Regions from separate parts of the Halomonas qinghailakensis genome, predicted to be linked through region 2. Evidence: predicted binding sites of a transcription regulator. Region 2 holds the regulator's gene; the other holds the start of a gene.
What was found. Region 2 encodes sigma-54, which starts transcription at its own class of promoters, with help from an activator protein. Its sites were predicted from a motif close to TGGCACNNNNNTTGCTNT; they were not measured.
Positions count from the first base shown of each region.

Region 1 (7,432 bases), 1.9 Mb from region 2:
GTGAGTATTTCAGCAAGCATTGGGGTGGCCATGTACCCTCTGCACGCAAGTGAAGAAGCCGCCTTGGTTCATCGTGCTGATGAGGCTATGTACATGGCCAAAGCCAAGGGGCGTAATCAAGCAGTACTTTATTCAGCGGCGTTAGCGCTTGGTTGACCAATATGTTGAAACATAAAGTTTAAAGCGGCAGGTAAACTAGCTCGCCATACGCGCCATGTGTGGCCACCCGGGTAAAGATCAAGTCGCACGTCATCCGGCTGAATGCGTTCCATCGTTTGGCGTAATAGGCGGGCGTGGAACTCTGCATCGTAAACATCGCTGCGCCCTGCACTGATATAAAGAGGCACTGGCGATATATCGCGCTCTCCTGTGGTTCGCGGTGTGACCTGAAGACGGTAATTTTCTAAGTGAGCCGTGTAATTCAGCGCTTCCCAGCGTTCGTGGTCAAATTGTCCTTGTTCATCTAGAAACGCGGGATGGCGACGTGCCGATGAATTAGCCGGCGGCGCTGGTGCATAGCTGGCGGGGCTTAATGCGGCAACGGCTGCGAATAGTTCGGGCCGCTCTAGGGCAAAATTAAGCGCGCCGTAACCACCAGCAGATAACCCTGCAACGCCCCGTAAGTGGCGTTCACCACCAACATGATAAGTGCTTTCAATATGTGGCAGTAAGTCGTTGAAGAAAGCGCTGCGCGCTGCCTCGTTGTATCCATCCACCCACCAACTACGGCTTCCAGGCATGACAAACACGGTCGGTGGCAAGTGTCCTGCTGCGATTAATCGGTCTGCTGTTTGGGGTGAGTTGCCTCGTGTTACCCAGTCGCGTTCGTTTCCAAATGAGCCATGAAGCAAATACACGACTGGGTAAGGCGTAGTCGCATCCGTGTCATAGTCATCAGGTAAATACACGGTATAGGGATAGTTATGGTCTAACGTGGGCGAGAAAAAGTGCTGATGGGAAACATCGCCTGCTAGGGCATGGCTGCTGAGTATAAGCCAGCTGAGTAAGCCAATAATAGGTGTTGTTAACGAGGAAAGGTATCTTACTAGTAATGTCCCGAACACAAAGCCTCCAGGAATTTTATAACGTTACCGTAGTCCGACAGCGCAGAGTGTGTCGCTGTTCAGTTCATTTAAAGGTAGCAGCCAATAGGGTGGTGCTGAATGTCTAGTGCTAAATGTCTAGTGCTGAGAACCCTGGGGGATGGGCTGGTGTTGAGGAATTAGCGAGGAAGCTAATGCAAAAAATCGAGGAGATTTATTGGCTGCGTGCTTACGGGTGTGTTGCGGTATTTCTATTTCATTGGTTGGATCACCTGAACCAGCGAGTCGATAATATAGTCACCGACTTGATGCGACTTCCCCTTGTGCTGGGCACGCCCATCTTTTTGTTTATTTCGGTATTTGTGTTTGCTGTTCGTTACGATAAGCAAGTCCCACCTGGTTTTCTTCTTCAGCGCGTTAAATATGTCATGTTGCCTTATTTGGTATACGGCTTTATTTATTCGACAGCGGAGTGGATACGATTAGCGGATAGCAATAACGCTGTTGGTTTTTTGAACAATGCCAAAGAGTATTTTATTTATGCGGGATGGCATGGCTATTTTTTGATTATTGCCATGCAGTTTTACGCGGCGTATTGGTGCTATACCCAGTTTCGATTATGGCGCTTTAATCCTGTGCCGTGGCTGTGGGGCGGGTGCTTAGCCAGCATGGGATATTGGGGGCTAGCGTATTGGCTGGATATTGAGCCGCCTGGGTATCTCCTATGGATCGCACCGTTGGGTTGGGTCTATCTATTTTTTCTGGCATTGGTGTTAGTCCGCTATTATCCGTTGGCTCCTCAAGCAGATCAGTGTGTGCGCCCTAAATGGATGAAATCGTTATCAAAGCCCTATTGGTTACTTGGATTTGTAGCGTTGATCGTGGCCCTCACGTTTAATGGAGGGTTAGCCTTTTCTTCAAAAGAGGTGTGGGTAATCCCTTTCTTTGTACTGTTTACCCTTTGGTTAATGGCTTTCTTAAAAGGTCGTAAAGCACCAGCTTGGGTGCGCTATATCAATGTATATTCGTTTGGTATTTACCTGGCCCACCCGATGTTTTTTGCATTAACCGATGCCGTCGTGGGGCCTTTCACCTTACCGCTTATGGCCTATGCCGCACTGTTGATAGTAGTCGGTGTGCTTGGCTCTATTGTGTTGAACACTATTGCTAATACCACCACTACAGGCGCTATGTTATTTGGCAAACGTTTGAATGTTTAATGCAACCGCTTATGCATTAAGGTGGTTATGTGTCTGTTGGCGAAGTGGGTGGTAATCGGTAAGGATTAGCGGCCATTAACGATGGATCGTGATCGAGTCGTGAAGCCTCTAAGCTGAACGTTTGTAAACGTGTGGGGCAGGCGTAAAGGCGTTGCAGTAAATCGGCCAGCGCCGGTTCTTCTAATTCAGGGTCTAGTCCTCCTAGACGTTCCAACCAAGCACGCCTGATGGCTAGGTAAGGCGGAGTAGCGATACCTGCTCCTAAGAAGCGTTGTAGTAACCGTTCGGAGATACTCGGTGGTTGGTAATCGATCAAAACAGCATCCAGCAGGCAGGTATCCAGTTGCGGATAAAGTAAGCACCACAGATTGGCCTCTAGTGCTTGTTGGTGCATGGCAATTAGCAACCAGTCAGCTTGGCTGAGAGAGGCAGCTTGATTGATTCTGGCGCCTAATGACTGGGATGGCGAAATAAGGAAGTGGACGCGGTAGCGCTGTTCAATACAGGATATGCGTGGATCATTGGTGGAACTTGTTACGATGATGGGTAGCAGGTGGTCTGCTAAGCCTGTTTGGCGAATAGCTCGCAAGTGACGCGGTAGAAGGGCACTTGTGACTAACGCATCTAGAATAAAACAGACCGTGCTCATGTCGATGGTTTCCTGCTTTACGCCGCTTTTTGTAACCAAATGGTTATTTTTGTAATTTATTGTAGGTGTTGGTTTGTTTTATTAGCAAGCCTAAGTTTTCTATACCCAGTTAGGAATTAACTAGTTGGTTGGCGCTCCATTTTGGTGCTTCTGGTTTTTTATTGGGCTTTATTGGTGCGTTTTTACAAGCTATGGCGTTATTTTGAGCTGGTGAGGATAAAAAGAAAGAAGGTATGCTACATTAAGAAGCATTAAATTTAATATTTTAGTACTTATTAAACAATGATTTGCCATTTTTTTATGCCATATTGGTGCAAGGTTGGCATGCTCTGTGCTTTATATTTGCTAGCGGCTAGCGGGTCGTAGGCAGATGCCTCGCGGCGTGCTACAACGATAGCCGGATTGTTGAATAACTCTTTTATCGGTAGCTTACTGTCACAAGCTTTAAGCCACGTTCATACCGGAGGACACTATGTCAGCCAAGACTCTCGCGCTAATCGAAGAACATGATGTTAAATGGGTAGACCTGCGTTTCACCGACACGCGCGGTAAAGAGCAGCACGTCACCGTTCCGGCACGGGACGTGAACGAAGAGTTTTTTGAAAACGGTCAAATGTTTGACGGTTCTTCTATTGAAGGCTGGAAAGGCATTAACGAATCCGACATGATTCTTCGTCCAGAAGATGGTACCGCTTTCCTTGACCCCTTCACTGAAGACGCTACCCTAATTTTGCGTTGCGATATTATCGAGCCTGCCACTATGCAGGGTTATGATCGCGACCCGCGTTCTATTGCCAAGCGCGCAGAAGCCTACCTGCAGTCCACCGGTCTGGGCGATACCGCCTTCTTTGGCCCAGAGCCTGAGTTCTTCATTTTTGACGAAGTACATTGGAAGTCTGACATTCAGGGTTCCATGTACAAAATTACGTCCGACGAAGGTGCCTGGGCGACCAGTAACCAAGTGGAAGGCGGCAACTTGGGTCACCGTCCGCGGGTTAAAGGCGGCTACTTCCCGGTTCCCCCGGTCGACAGTTTCCACGATATTCGTGGTGCGATGTGTAACACCCTGGAAGCGATTGGCCAGACCGTAGAAGTTCATCACCACGAAGTTGCTAACGCAGGTCAGAACGAAATCGGTGTTAAATTCAACACGTTGGTGAAGAAGGCTGACGAAGTTCAGGAAATGAAGTACGTGATCCACAACGTGGCCCACGCTTACGGTAAGACCGCTACGTTTATGCCGAAGCCACTTGTTGGCGATAACGGCTCTGGTATGCACGTACACCAGTCGTTCTGGAAAGATGGTCAAAACCAGTTCGCGGGTGACGAATACGCGGGTCTTTCTGAAATGGCGCTTTACTACATTGGTGGCGTTATCAAGCACGCCCGTGCACTAAACGCTTTCACCAACGCATCGACTAACTCGTACAAGCGTTTGGTACCAGGTTTCGAAGCACCGGTTATGCTGGCCTACAGTGCTCGTAACCGTTCCGCTTCTATTCGTATTCCTTACACTGCTAGCCCGAAAGGTAAGCGTGTAGAGACTCGTTTCCCTGATCCGACGGCTAACCCTTACCTAGCGTTCTCTGCCTTGTTGATGGCAGGTATCGACGGTATTAAAAACAAGATTCATCCTGGCGATGCCATGGATAAAAACTTGTATGACCTGCCGCCGGAAGAAGGCAAGTCTGTACCAACCGTTGCCAACAGCCTAGACCAAGCGCTGGAAGCACTCGATGCAGACCGCGCGTTCTTGACCGAAGGTGGCGTGTTCACCGACGAGATGATTGATGCTTACATTGAACTCAAAATGGAAGAAGTGGAGCGCATTCGCATGACCACTCACCCCATCGAGTTTGATATGTACTACAGCTGCTAATAACGGCTGCTAACATCACCTTTGCGGTGTGATTAGCCTGAAAACCCCGCCTCGGCGGGGTTTTTTTATGGTAGCAAACTGAGAAGGTGTGCCAGTAATGACGAGGAATTTACGTTTGCAACATAAAATGTGTTTATCCACAGGGGCTACGCTACTGCTGTGCTTGTGGGTAAGCGCTGCGCAGTCACAAACGGTGTACCGCGTGGTGGATGAACAAGGCAAAGTGACCTTTACCGATAACCCTGAACGCGGTGGCGAAGTGCTAACGCTGGCGCCTTTGCCTGGTGTTTCCACGTCCCTGCCTCCCGTTGCGACTTCATCCCGTCGACAGGGATATCCTGGTCAGCCGTTTATGCCCTATGACCGTTTTGCGATTGAGCTACCCCAGGCAGAGGCGTCGCTTCAGAACGACCATACCGCGGTAGTTGTGGATGTTGTTCCACCGCTTCGCGAAGATCATCGAATTCAACTGCTGGTGAACGGTGAGATAAGTCAGTCGGCACTGCACAGTGATGCTTTCTGGCTTGCTGGTTTAGCCGCTGGCCAACATCAGCTACAGGCAGAGTTGCTAGACAGTGATGGGCGCGTTCAGCACCGCACTGATCCGGTGAGTATTTTTATTGTTGATTAACTATGCGCACTATAATGGTGCGTTGAGTGGTGCGATTATCGTAGGGTTTGCGCTATAACGACTCGCTACGCCACTGCCCCTTGCTCATTAGCCGTGCAAATGGCCATTTGTGCTTAATTGGCGCGCTTTTTGCAGTTTCTCTTTCATACGCTCGATAACACTATTTTTTACAGCGACGCTTCAGGATACGCCATGTACCAGCGCTTACTTGAACATCTCACCACCGCAGTCTTGCTGCTAGACGGTGAACTCCGCGTTCGCTGGATGAACCCAGCTGCAGAAGCGTTGTTAGCGGTGAGTTTTAGCCGTGTCCAGGGCATTAGTTTAGATACGCTGCTAGGGGGCGATGAGAGTATTGACGATGTCCTCGCCAAGGCGCGGGATGCCTTTCATCCCTATACCCAGCGAGAAGCACGCATTACGCCGCTGAACAGCGAGCCTTTAACGGTGGACTACACGGTGACACCGCTTTCAGCCGATGAGCTGCTGTTAGAGGTAGAACCACGGGACCGGCTGATGCAGATCTCCCGCGAAGAAGCGCTGACCACTCGGCAAGAGACTATCAAAGTGCTGGCTCGAGGTTTGGCCCATGAAGTTAAAAATCCGCTAGGCGGGATTCGCGGTGCTGCTCAGTTGTTAGAACGTGACCTGGACGACCCGGCGCTGCGCGAATTTACCCATATTATTGTTGAAGAGGTCGACCGCCTGAGAGATTTGGTCGATTCCATGTTGGGTCCCAATCGCATCGTCAAACATGAGCCGGTCAATATTCATAAGGTGTTAGAGCGGGTGCGGGCACTGCTGATTGCCGAGCATCCGCATGTTGAGATTCGACGTGATTATGACCCGAGTTTGCCGGACCTTTCCGGCGATGAATCTCAAATGATCCAAGCCTTATTAAATGTGGCGCGCAATGCCGTGCAGGCCATGAGCGATGCAGGGACTCCCTCGCCGGAACTTACGCTTCGCACCCGCGCGCGCCGCCAATTTACGTTGGGTGCCGAACGTCATCGTTTAGTCAGTGAAGTAGGGGTGATTGATAACGGCCCTGGCATACCTGAAACGTTACGTGAAACGCTTTTCTATCCCATGGTTTCTGGGCGCGCTGAAGGTAGCGGCCTGGGGCTATCGATTGCTCAGTCGATTTTGCACCAACATCAAGGATTGATCGAATGCGACTCACGCCCTGGACATACCGAATTTCGTTTACTGATTCCATTGGTTATTAATTGCACCGGAGAAGCGTCATGACTGAGGCGACACAAACCGATGTTGCACGAGTGGTTATTGTCGATGATGACCGCGCCATCCGTTGGGTATTAGAGCGGGCTTTAGCGCAGCCAGACCTGGACGTTGAATGTATTGAACGTGCCGATACCGCGCTGGAGCGGTTGTTAGAAAATCCCCCCGATGTGCTCGTCACGGACATTCGCATGCCTGGCATTGATGGGCTTGATTTGATGTCTCGGGTACGTGATGCCCATCCAGATCTGCCTGTCATTGTGATGACTGCGCATTCAGATCTCGACAGCGCCGTGGCGTCTTATCAAGGGGGAGCATTTGAATACTTGCCTAAACCCTTTGATGTGGACGAAGCGCTGGCCCTGGTACGCCGTGCGGTAGCTCATGCCAGAGAGCGTCAGCGCCCAGTCAGCGTGCCGGAAGGGTTGAGTGCTGAGATTATTGGTGAAGCGCCGGCCATGCAGGAAGTGTTTCGCGCGATCGGAAGGCTTTCTCATTCCCACATCACGGTATTAATTAACGGCGAGTCTGGCACCGGTAAAGAGCGGGTGGCGCAGGCGTTGCACCAGCATAGCCCCCGGGCAGGTAAGCCGTTTATCGCGCTAAATATGGCAGCGATCCCCCGTGATCTGATTGAGTCTGAGCTGTTTGGCCATGAGAAGGGGGCGTTTACCGGGGCGGCGCAGCAGCGCCAAGGTCGCTTTGAACAGGCTAACGGTGGGACGCTGTTTCTGGATGAAATTGGTGACATGCCCGCTGAGACCCAAA
Region 1 covers NZ_CP096973.1:1,382,651-1,390,082, reverse strand. The annotation lists gene M0220_RS06525 (sensor domain-containing diguanylate cyclase) at 1-156, shown strand, start outside; gene M0220_RS06520 (alpha/beta hydrolase) at 129-1,064, opposite strand; gene M0220_RS06515 (acyltransferase family protein) at 1,238-2,263, shown strand; gene M0220_RS06510 (glycosyltransferase family A protein) at 2,289-2,912, opposite strand; gene glnA (glutamate--ammonia ligase) at 3,385-4,791, shown strand; gene M0220_RS06500 (DUF4124 domain-containing protein) at 4,889-5,422, shown strand; gene glnL (nitrogen regulation protein NR(II)) at 5,615-6,673, shown strand; gene glnG (nitrogen regulation protein NR(I)) at 6,670-7,432, shown strand, end outside.
Region 1: glnA (glutamate--ammonia ligase) is a predicted target of sigma-54. The motif match lies at 3,233-3,250, and genes of this name have one in related genera.

Region 2 (7,432 bases):
GTTTCTTCTTCTTTATCAATTGCTTCTTCTAACGTCATATCACTATCCCGGGTTAGCGGGTGTCGCCGCCGCGTAGCAGAATAGCGTTCAAGAAGTATGCGAGCATCCGTAGTGAGATAGATAACTTGAAAGTGAATGCTTTTCTGGCGTAAAGCCTCGAGCATTGTCGGCAATTGCTGTAAAGCTGCTGGTAGATTGCGAGCATCAATGCTGACCGCTAGCTGAGTGCGCTCTCCTTGCTCACGCAGTTCATCTACTAGGGAGCCAAGTAGCATGGCAGGTAAGTTATCGATGGCGTAATAGCCAAGATCTTCTAACGCTTGTAAGGCGATAGATTTACCGGACCCTGAACGGCCGCTAATGATCACCAGTTGCATAGATTTTCTCTTGGCATGCCAATCAAAATGGGGATAAACGTTAGTTTAGCGTGTAGTGCTTAGCGGTGGGCCATCTAGGTAACAGGCTGCTCGCGTATTTTCGCTGTGATGAGTTCTAAAAGCTCACGCTGGCTTGTGGATTTACGCAGTTGTTGACGTGTGTCGACGTTATTCATAATAGACGCCACTTGACCTAATAATGCTAAGTGGGTGTCGTCTGCCTCTTCAGGCACCAATAGCACGAATACAAGATCGACTGGATCACCATCAATAGCATCAAAATCTACCGGCTCAGCAAGCTTTAAAAAGCCAGCGATGGGCGAGCTGCAATGAGGGCTACGTGCATGAGGAATAGCAACTCCGTTGCCTATTCCTGTGCTTCCTAGGCGTTCGCGTCCAATAAGACGGCTAAACACTTCTTGGCTGTCTAAACTTGGGATGTTTTGTGCAATGAAGGTGCTGAAAAACTCCAGCACCCTCTTTTTACTGCCCCCAGGAACGTCATAGAGAACGCGCTCTGGGGGGAGGATAGTTTCCAACGTCATTGAATTAACGCACGCCTGCGCCTTGGGCGCGAGCTTGTGCTTTTTCCTTATGTTTAACGAGTTGACGATCAATTTTGTCTGCTAGCGCATCAATGGCTGCATACATGTCATTATCTAATGCTTCTGCGTGTAGGTCTGCACCGGCAGCATGCAGCGTGCAGGCAGCTTGCTGGCGCTCCTTTTCAACAGATAAGGTCACTTGTACGGTAGTAATATTGTCGTAATGGCGCTCAACGCGTTCCAGCTTTTCATTAACATAGTCACGCAAGGCGTCAGTCAGTTCTACGTGATGACCAGTGATATTTACTTGCATTGACGTGCTCCTTATCCGTCGGACTGTTCTTCGATTGTAACCCTTTTTGCGCTATTGCAAAGCCCTTAAACAGACTTTGTCTCTTTAGCGCTGTTTTATCAGCGTAAGCGGCGACGTTCGCTGGAAGAAGGAATGCCCATCGACTCGCGATATTTGGCCACTGTACGCCTCGCTACATTAATGCCTCCCTCTTCCAAAAGCGATACAAGACGGCTGTCTGAGAGAGGTTTGCCAGGCGGTTCATCTTGCACCAGTTTTTTGATTCGTGCACGGATGGCGGTGCTAGAGTGGCTGTCACCTCCGTCTTGCCCGCTCACTTGGCTGGAAAAGAAGTATTTGAGTTCAAATACGCCGCGCGGGGTATGGATATATTTCTGGGTGGTGACCCTGGAAATAGTAGATTCATGCATTTCCACAGCGTCTGCGATATCCGCTAAAATTAACGGCTTCATAGCTTCTTCGCCGTGTTCCAGAAAGCCTATCTGGCGAGCGATAATTTCTCGGCCAACACGCAGTAGCGTATCGTTTCGGCTTGAGAGGCTCTTGATTAGCCAGCGCGCTTCCTGAAGGTGCTCCTTTAAAAACTGGTTATCCTGGCTTTTGTCAGCCCGTTTGATAAGACTTGCGTAGTCAGGCTGAATACGCAGTCGTGGCAGTGCTTCTGGGTTTAGTTCCAGGTGCCAGCCTTCGTTGTCATGGCGAACCACTAGGTCTGGCGTTACATAGCTGTCATCGGTGTCTCCAAATGCGCTGCCTGGGCGAGGATCAAGGCTGCGGATCAAACGAATTACATCATCTAGCTGATCATCACCCAAGCTTAAACGTCGCTTTAACAAACGCACATCATCCTTACCGAGCGCTTCAAGAAATTGACGCACTAGCCTCTTGGCAGGCATAAGCAGCGGTGTATCTTCCGGTAGTGAGGCGAGCTGCAACATTAAACATTCGCGCAGATCACGAGCAAATACGCCGGTGGGTTCAAACTGTTGAAGACGCAGTAAGGTTGTTTCAACTTCACGCTGGCTAAGCCCTTCATGACCTTGGGCCTTAAGCCCCTCGCGGATGTCATTGAGGGGCTGAGTTAGATAGCCATTAGCATCCAGAGCATCTATAAGGCTTTCTGCGATGGCATGGTCGCGAGAGGAGAAATCCGTCATGGCGAGCTGCCAAAGTAGGTGGCCATGTAAGCTTTGACCAGCGGCTTGACGTTCAAAATCAGGCCCCTCGCCGCCGCTGCTATGGTTGCCTAGATCCTGATAAGTGTCTGACCAGTCACTATCAGTGGAGAGTTCGTTAGGAATGCTGTCGGACCATTCCGTTTCCTGGGGTTCACTAACAGCCTGTTCGCCGAATTCGTCTTCCTGCTCAAGCATTGGGTTGGCATCAAGTGCTTGCTGAATTTCTTGACGAAGGTCCAATGTTGATAGCTGCAGCAGGGCAATCGCCTGCTGCAGCTGGGGTGTCATGGTCAGCTGTGTGCCGATACGCAATTGAAGAGAAGCTTTCATGACCATCTGAGAACCACTCGTTTATCAGAAAGCTCCACCCTAGTGCGAGTTATGGTTTGGTGCAAGTGCAATAAGCATGCCACAGACACAATTTTTCAGGCAGGTGGTTGTTTACAGGCGAAAATCAGCACCTAAATAAACATCTCTTACCTTTTGGTTGTTGAGAATTTCTTGTGGCGGGCCGCTAGCGATGATGTGACCGTCGCCAACAATATAGGCGATATCGCAAATATCCAGCGTTTCTCGCACATTGTGGTCAGTAATCAATACGCCTATATGACGTTTTTTAAGTGCTCGGATAATTGCTTTAATGTCGCCTACTGAGATCGGATCGACGCCAGCGAACGGCTCGTCAAGCAAAATAAAGGCAGGTTCTGTTGCGAGGGAGCGAGCAATCTCAACACGTCTACGCTCTCCACCTGAAAGGCTCATACCTAAATTGTCGCGAATGTGGGTGATATGAAAATCTTCCAGTAGCGTCTCAAGACGTTGTTCGCGGGCGCTGTGATCAAGTGCTTTACGAGTCTCCAAGATTGCCATGATGTTATCGGCAACGGATAGTTTGCGAAAAATAGAGGCTTCTTGAGGCAGATAGCCAATCCCTGCCATGGCGCGCTCGTGCATAGGAGCATGCGTTAAATCAAGCCCATCAATGCCTACTTTTCCTGCATCAGACTTTACTAGGCCGACAATCATATAAAACGATGTTGTTTTGCCTGCGCCGTTAGGGCCAAGCAAACCGACGACGCTGCCTTGAGAGATCTCTAAATTTATGTCCTTAACCACGCGACGGCGTTTATAGCTTTTGGCTAAGTGATGGGCATAGAGTGTTTTTATCGGCGCCTCTTCGAATGTTGGTTTTGATGATGTGGTCTGAGGTGCTGGCTCTGCGCTATTTGTCGCCACTGGGCGCTCCCTATTGTTCTGGCTGAAGCGTCATTCGGATACGTTGTGGCTCACCGCCACTCACGTCAGAGCGGGCCTGAACCACGCCTTGGTCAATGAAATACTCTAATCGGCCGCCCTGAAAACGATCTGTTTGCTGGGTAAGTTCGGCTTGATCAATCAGTTCTACTCGGCGTTCGGCCACATGATAGATAATCCGCTTTGCCCAGCCTTCCATCGGGCTAGCCTGACCTTCGGGTTGGTTGCGTATATAGGCTCGCTCACCGGTTGCCACGGCGCGCGATAGTTCGCCAGCATCATTGCGCTGGATTTCAACGCGATTGCCGCGCAGCTGCATATTGCCCTGCCGAATATCGACATTCCCAAAATACACGGCGGTGCCCGCTCGTTGGTCTAGATCTAACCGGTCAGCTTCTACTTCTACAGGGGCTTGGCTTTGTGCCATGACCGGTAGCGCTGCCGCAGAGAGGGGTAGCGCAATGGTGAAGAGTGCTGTACGAATGAGAGCGTTCATTGCGGCTCCTACGGAGAACGAGTGGCAGGCGGATGAGTGCCGCGCACGTTATTGGTTAAGCGAATCTGGCTATCATCTAGCCATATATCCATGCGTGATGCGTCAAGGCGCTGAGGCGGTTGCTGTAGCACTGTTTTGGAATCGCTCCAGGCATGACGCGTGACGCCATTATAATGTAATAACTCTGTATTGAGCTGCCAGCCCTCATCAGGTGAGAGCAGCTGGGCAGAGCCGGCTAATGTGAGTGCCTGTGTATCCGTATTTAGGGTACCTGTCTCAGCTGTAGCCAGCCATTGGCGTTCTTCACTATCAAAGAGTGTCGCTATGGGAGAGGTAACATCAGTCATCGCTGTCTGCGGGGTGTGCACTAAGCGTGGCGTCATTAGCGATTGCTGAATGGTGCCTGTGTCACCAAATAGTGTCATTTCCGCATTTTCAAGTACGTGACCTGGCTCTTGAGCCCTCGCATCGGGATTAAACGATTGGTCTTTATATCCACGCGGGTCTATCCAGGCAAGTACACCCCCCAGCACCACCACAAGCGTGGTAATCCAAAACCGTTTCCTAACCCAAAAGCGCATTACGATTGACCGTGTAAATACGTATCTAACACAGCGTCCCAATGACCTTGAGACATCAGTAAATTATCGCAGATTTCACGCACAGCACCGTGGCCGCCAAGCCGATCAGTGATCCAGTCAGCATGGGTATGCATATAATCAGGGGCATTAGGGACAGTGATGCCAACGCCTGAGCGTTTCATCGGTGCAAGGTCTGGCAGGTCATCGCCACAATAAGCAACATGCTCTAGTGTGATATCTAGGCGTTGGCAAAGCGCGCGTAGCGTAGTGAGTTTATCCTCACACCCTTGATATACATGCGTAATGCCCAAAGAAGCGGCACGTTGGCTGACCATAGGTGAATCCCGCCCGGTAATTAAGGCAACATGGATACCTACGCGCTTCAATAGCTTGAGACCGTGACCGTCTTGGGTATGAAACGCTTTGATTTCGATGCCATCCGCTTGAAAGTAGAGGCGGCCATCAGTAAGTACGCCGTCAACATCAATCGCCAGTAGTTTTACGCGGCGAATCCGGTCTTGTAGTGCTTCAGGTAGGGCCATATAGCCTCCCTATTATTAACGTTTAAAAAGATGGTTATATAACGCCGCTAGCAAGTAGGTCGTGCATATGCAGCGCACCAATGGGACGCTGCTGATCATCCACAACTGCGAGTGCGGTAATTCGACTATCTTCCATAATGCGAACGGCTTCAGCCGCCAATATATCGGGTCCAATACGTTTTCCAGGGCGCGTCATAACATCATCGACGATGACGTCACGCAGGTCATGAAACTGATCCAGCGTTCGGCGTAAGTCACCGTCGGTATAGACGCCCGCAAGACGCCCCTCACTATCCACTACACAGGTAAAGCCCAGGCCTTGCCGGGTGATTTCTATAAGTGCATCACGCAAGGGGCTGCCTAGTGCCACTTGGGGGAGGCGTGTCCCGTTGTGCATCAAATCTTTAACGCGAAGGAGCAAACGTTTGCCCAGGCTACCTCCTGGATGTGAAAGTGCAAAATCCTCAGCGGTAAATCCGCGTGCTTCCAATAACGCAACAGCCAAAGCGTCGCCTAAGGCAAGTGCTGCAGTGGTTGAACTTGTTGGCGCTAGGTCGAGAGGGCAGGCTTCGCGCTCAACGCCACTATTGAGGTGTGCATCCGCATGTTTAGCCAATGTTGAGCCAGGGCGGCCGGTCATACTAACAAGAGGAGTGCCTAAGCGTTTCAGTAGCGGCAGTAGCGCGGTAACTTCTGCTGTTTCACCAGAGTTGGAGAGTGCTAATACGACATCCGCCCGGGTAATCATGCCGAGATCGCCGTGACTGGCTTCGCCTGGGTGTACAAAAAAAGCAGGCGTACCGGTACTTGCCAATGTAGCTGCTAATTTCCCCGCAATATGACCTGACTTACCCATGCCAGTCACGACAACACGGCCATGGCAGGCAAGAATCAGCTCGCAAGCGTGGTCAAAATGTTCATCAAGTTTGGCTTGTAGCCCACCAATGGCTGCCTGCTCAATTTGTAAGGTGCGCAGCGCACTTTCACGCAGTGGGCTAGGGGTCGATAGTGGCTGGCGCATAAGGTGGTCTCTTTTTCATTAGCGTTAAAACAGTAAGAATAACATCTCGGCGCAGATTGTAGGGGATGCGCGCACTGTCCTGACAAGAATAGCCACAATGAGTGAATCTGTTACTGTGAGTAGCGTTAAGTTACGATGTTCGATAATATTTCGAAAACACTGTTTTTTAAACTATCTGTTTTTCAGATTAACTGTTTTTTTAAACTATCTCGCTTGCAGGCGACCAGCTTATGCTAGTGCTGTCACGGCAAGACGATCATCAAGGCCAGCCAGCCCATGACAGATGTTCCCTTCATAGAAATTGAAGATTTGTACTTCTCGCGAGGAGAGCATGATATTTTTCGCGGAATCAATATGACGATTTCGCGTGGCCAAGTGACCGCTATTATGGGGCCAAGTGGTACAGGTAAAACGACCCTTTTAAAGCTGATTGGTGGCCAGTTAACACCCGACCGAGGGCGAGTGTTAATCGATGGTCAAGACGTGCACCGCCTGTCACGTAAAGCCCTCTTCAGTCTTCGTAAGCGCATGGGAATGTTGTTTCAGAGTGGTGCGTTATTTTCAGACCTTGATGTGTATGAAAATGTCGCGTTTCCGCTTCGAGTGCATACCAATTTGCCAGATACTATGATTCGCGATCTTGTGCTTCTCAAGTTGCAAGCGGTGGGGTTGCGCGGGGCAAGGCACTTATCGCCTGCTGAGCTTTCGGGGGGGATGGCAAGACGTGTGGCTTTGGCACGTGCGGTAGCGCTTGACCCAGAGCTAATCTTGTATGATGAGCCTTTTGTCGGCCAAGATCCTATTTCAATGGGTGTGCTTGTCCAGCTTATTAAACGGCTTAATCAGGCGTTGTCACTTACGTCAGTGATCGTTTCACACGATATCAAAGAGACTCTTAGTATTGCGGATTACCTGTACTTAATAGCCGATGGACAGGTGGTTGCTTCTGGCACGCCACGCACTTTAGATACAAACCAAGACCCGCGGGTGAGTCAGTTTATTCACGGTGAGCCTGATGGCCCCGTACCGTTTCATTACCCAGCTGAGACCCTCTACCACGATATTCTAGGCCAAGCCTCTGCAGGGAAGGTGCGCTAAATGCAATCAAACATTAAACATGCTATC
Region 2 covers NZ_CP096973.1:3,241,885-3,249,316, forward strand. The annotation lists gene rapZ (RNase adapter RapZ) at 1-377, opposite strand, end outside; gene ptsN (PTS IIA-like nitrogen regulatory protein PtsN) at 452-922, opposite strand; gene hpf (ribosome hibernation-promoting factor, HPF/YfiA family) at 927-1,235, opposite strand; gene M0220_RS14715 (RNA polymerase factor sigma-54) at 1,334-2,749, opposite strand; gene lptB (LPS export ABC transporter ATP-binding protein) at 2,855-3,580, opposite strand; gene lptA (lipopolysaccharide transport periplasmic protein LptA) at 3,660-4,163, opposite strand; gene lptC (LPS export ABC transporter periplasmic protein LptC) at 4,172-4,744, opposite strand; gene M0220_RS14735 (KdsC family phosphatase) at 4,744-5,286, opposite strand; gene M0220_RS14740 (KpsF/GutQ family sugar-phosphate isomerase) at 5,321-6,307, opposite strand; gene M0220_RS14745 (ABC transporter ATP-binding protein) at 6,584-7,405, shown strand; gene mlaE (lipid asymmetry maintenance ABC transporter permease subunit MlaE) at 7,406-7,432, shown strand, end outside.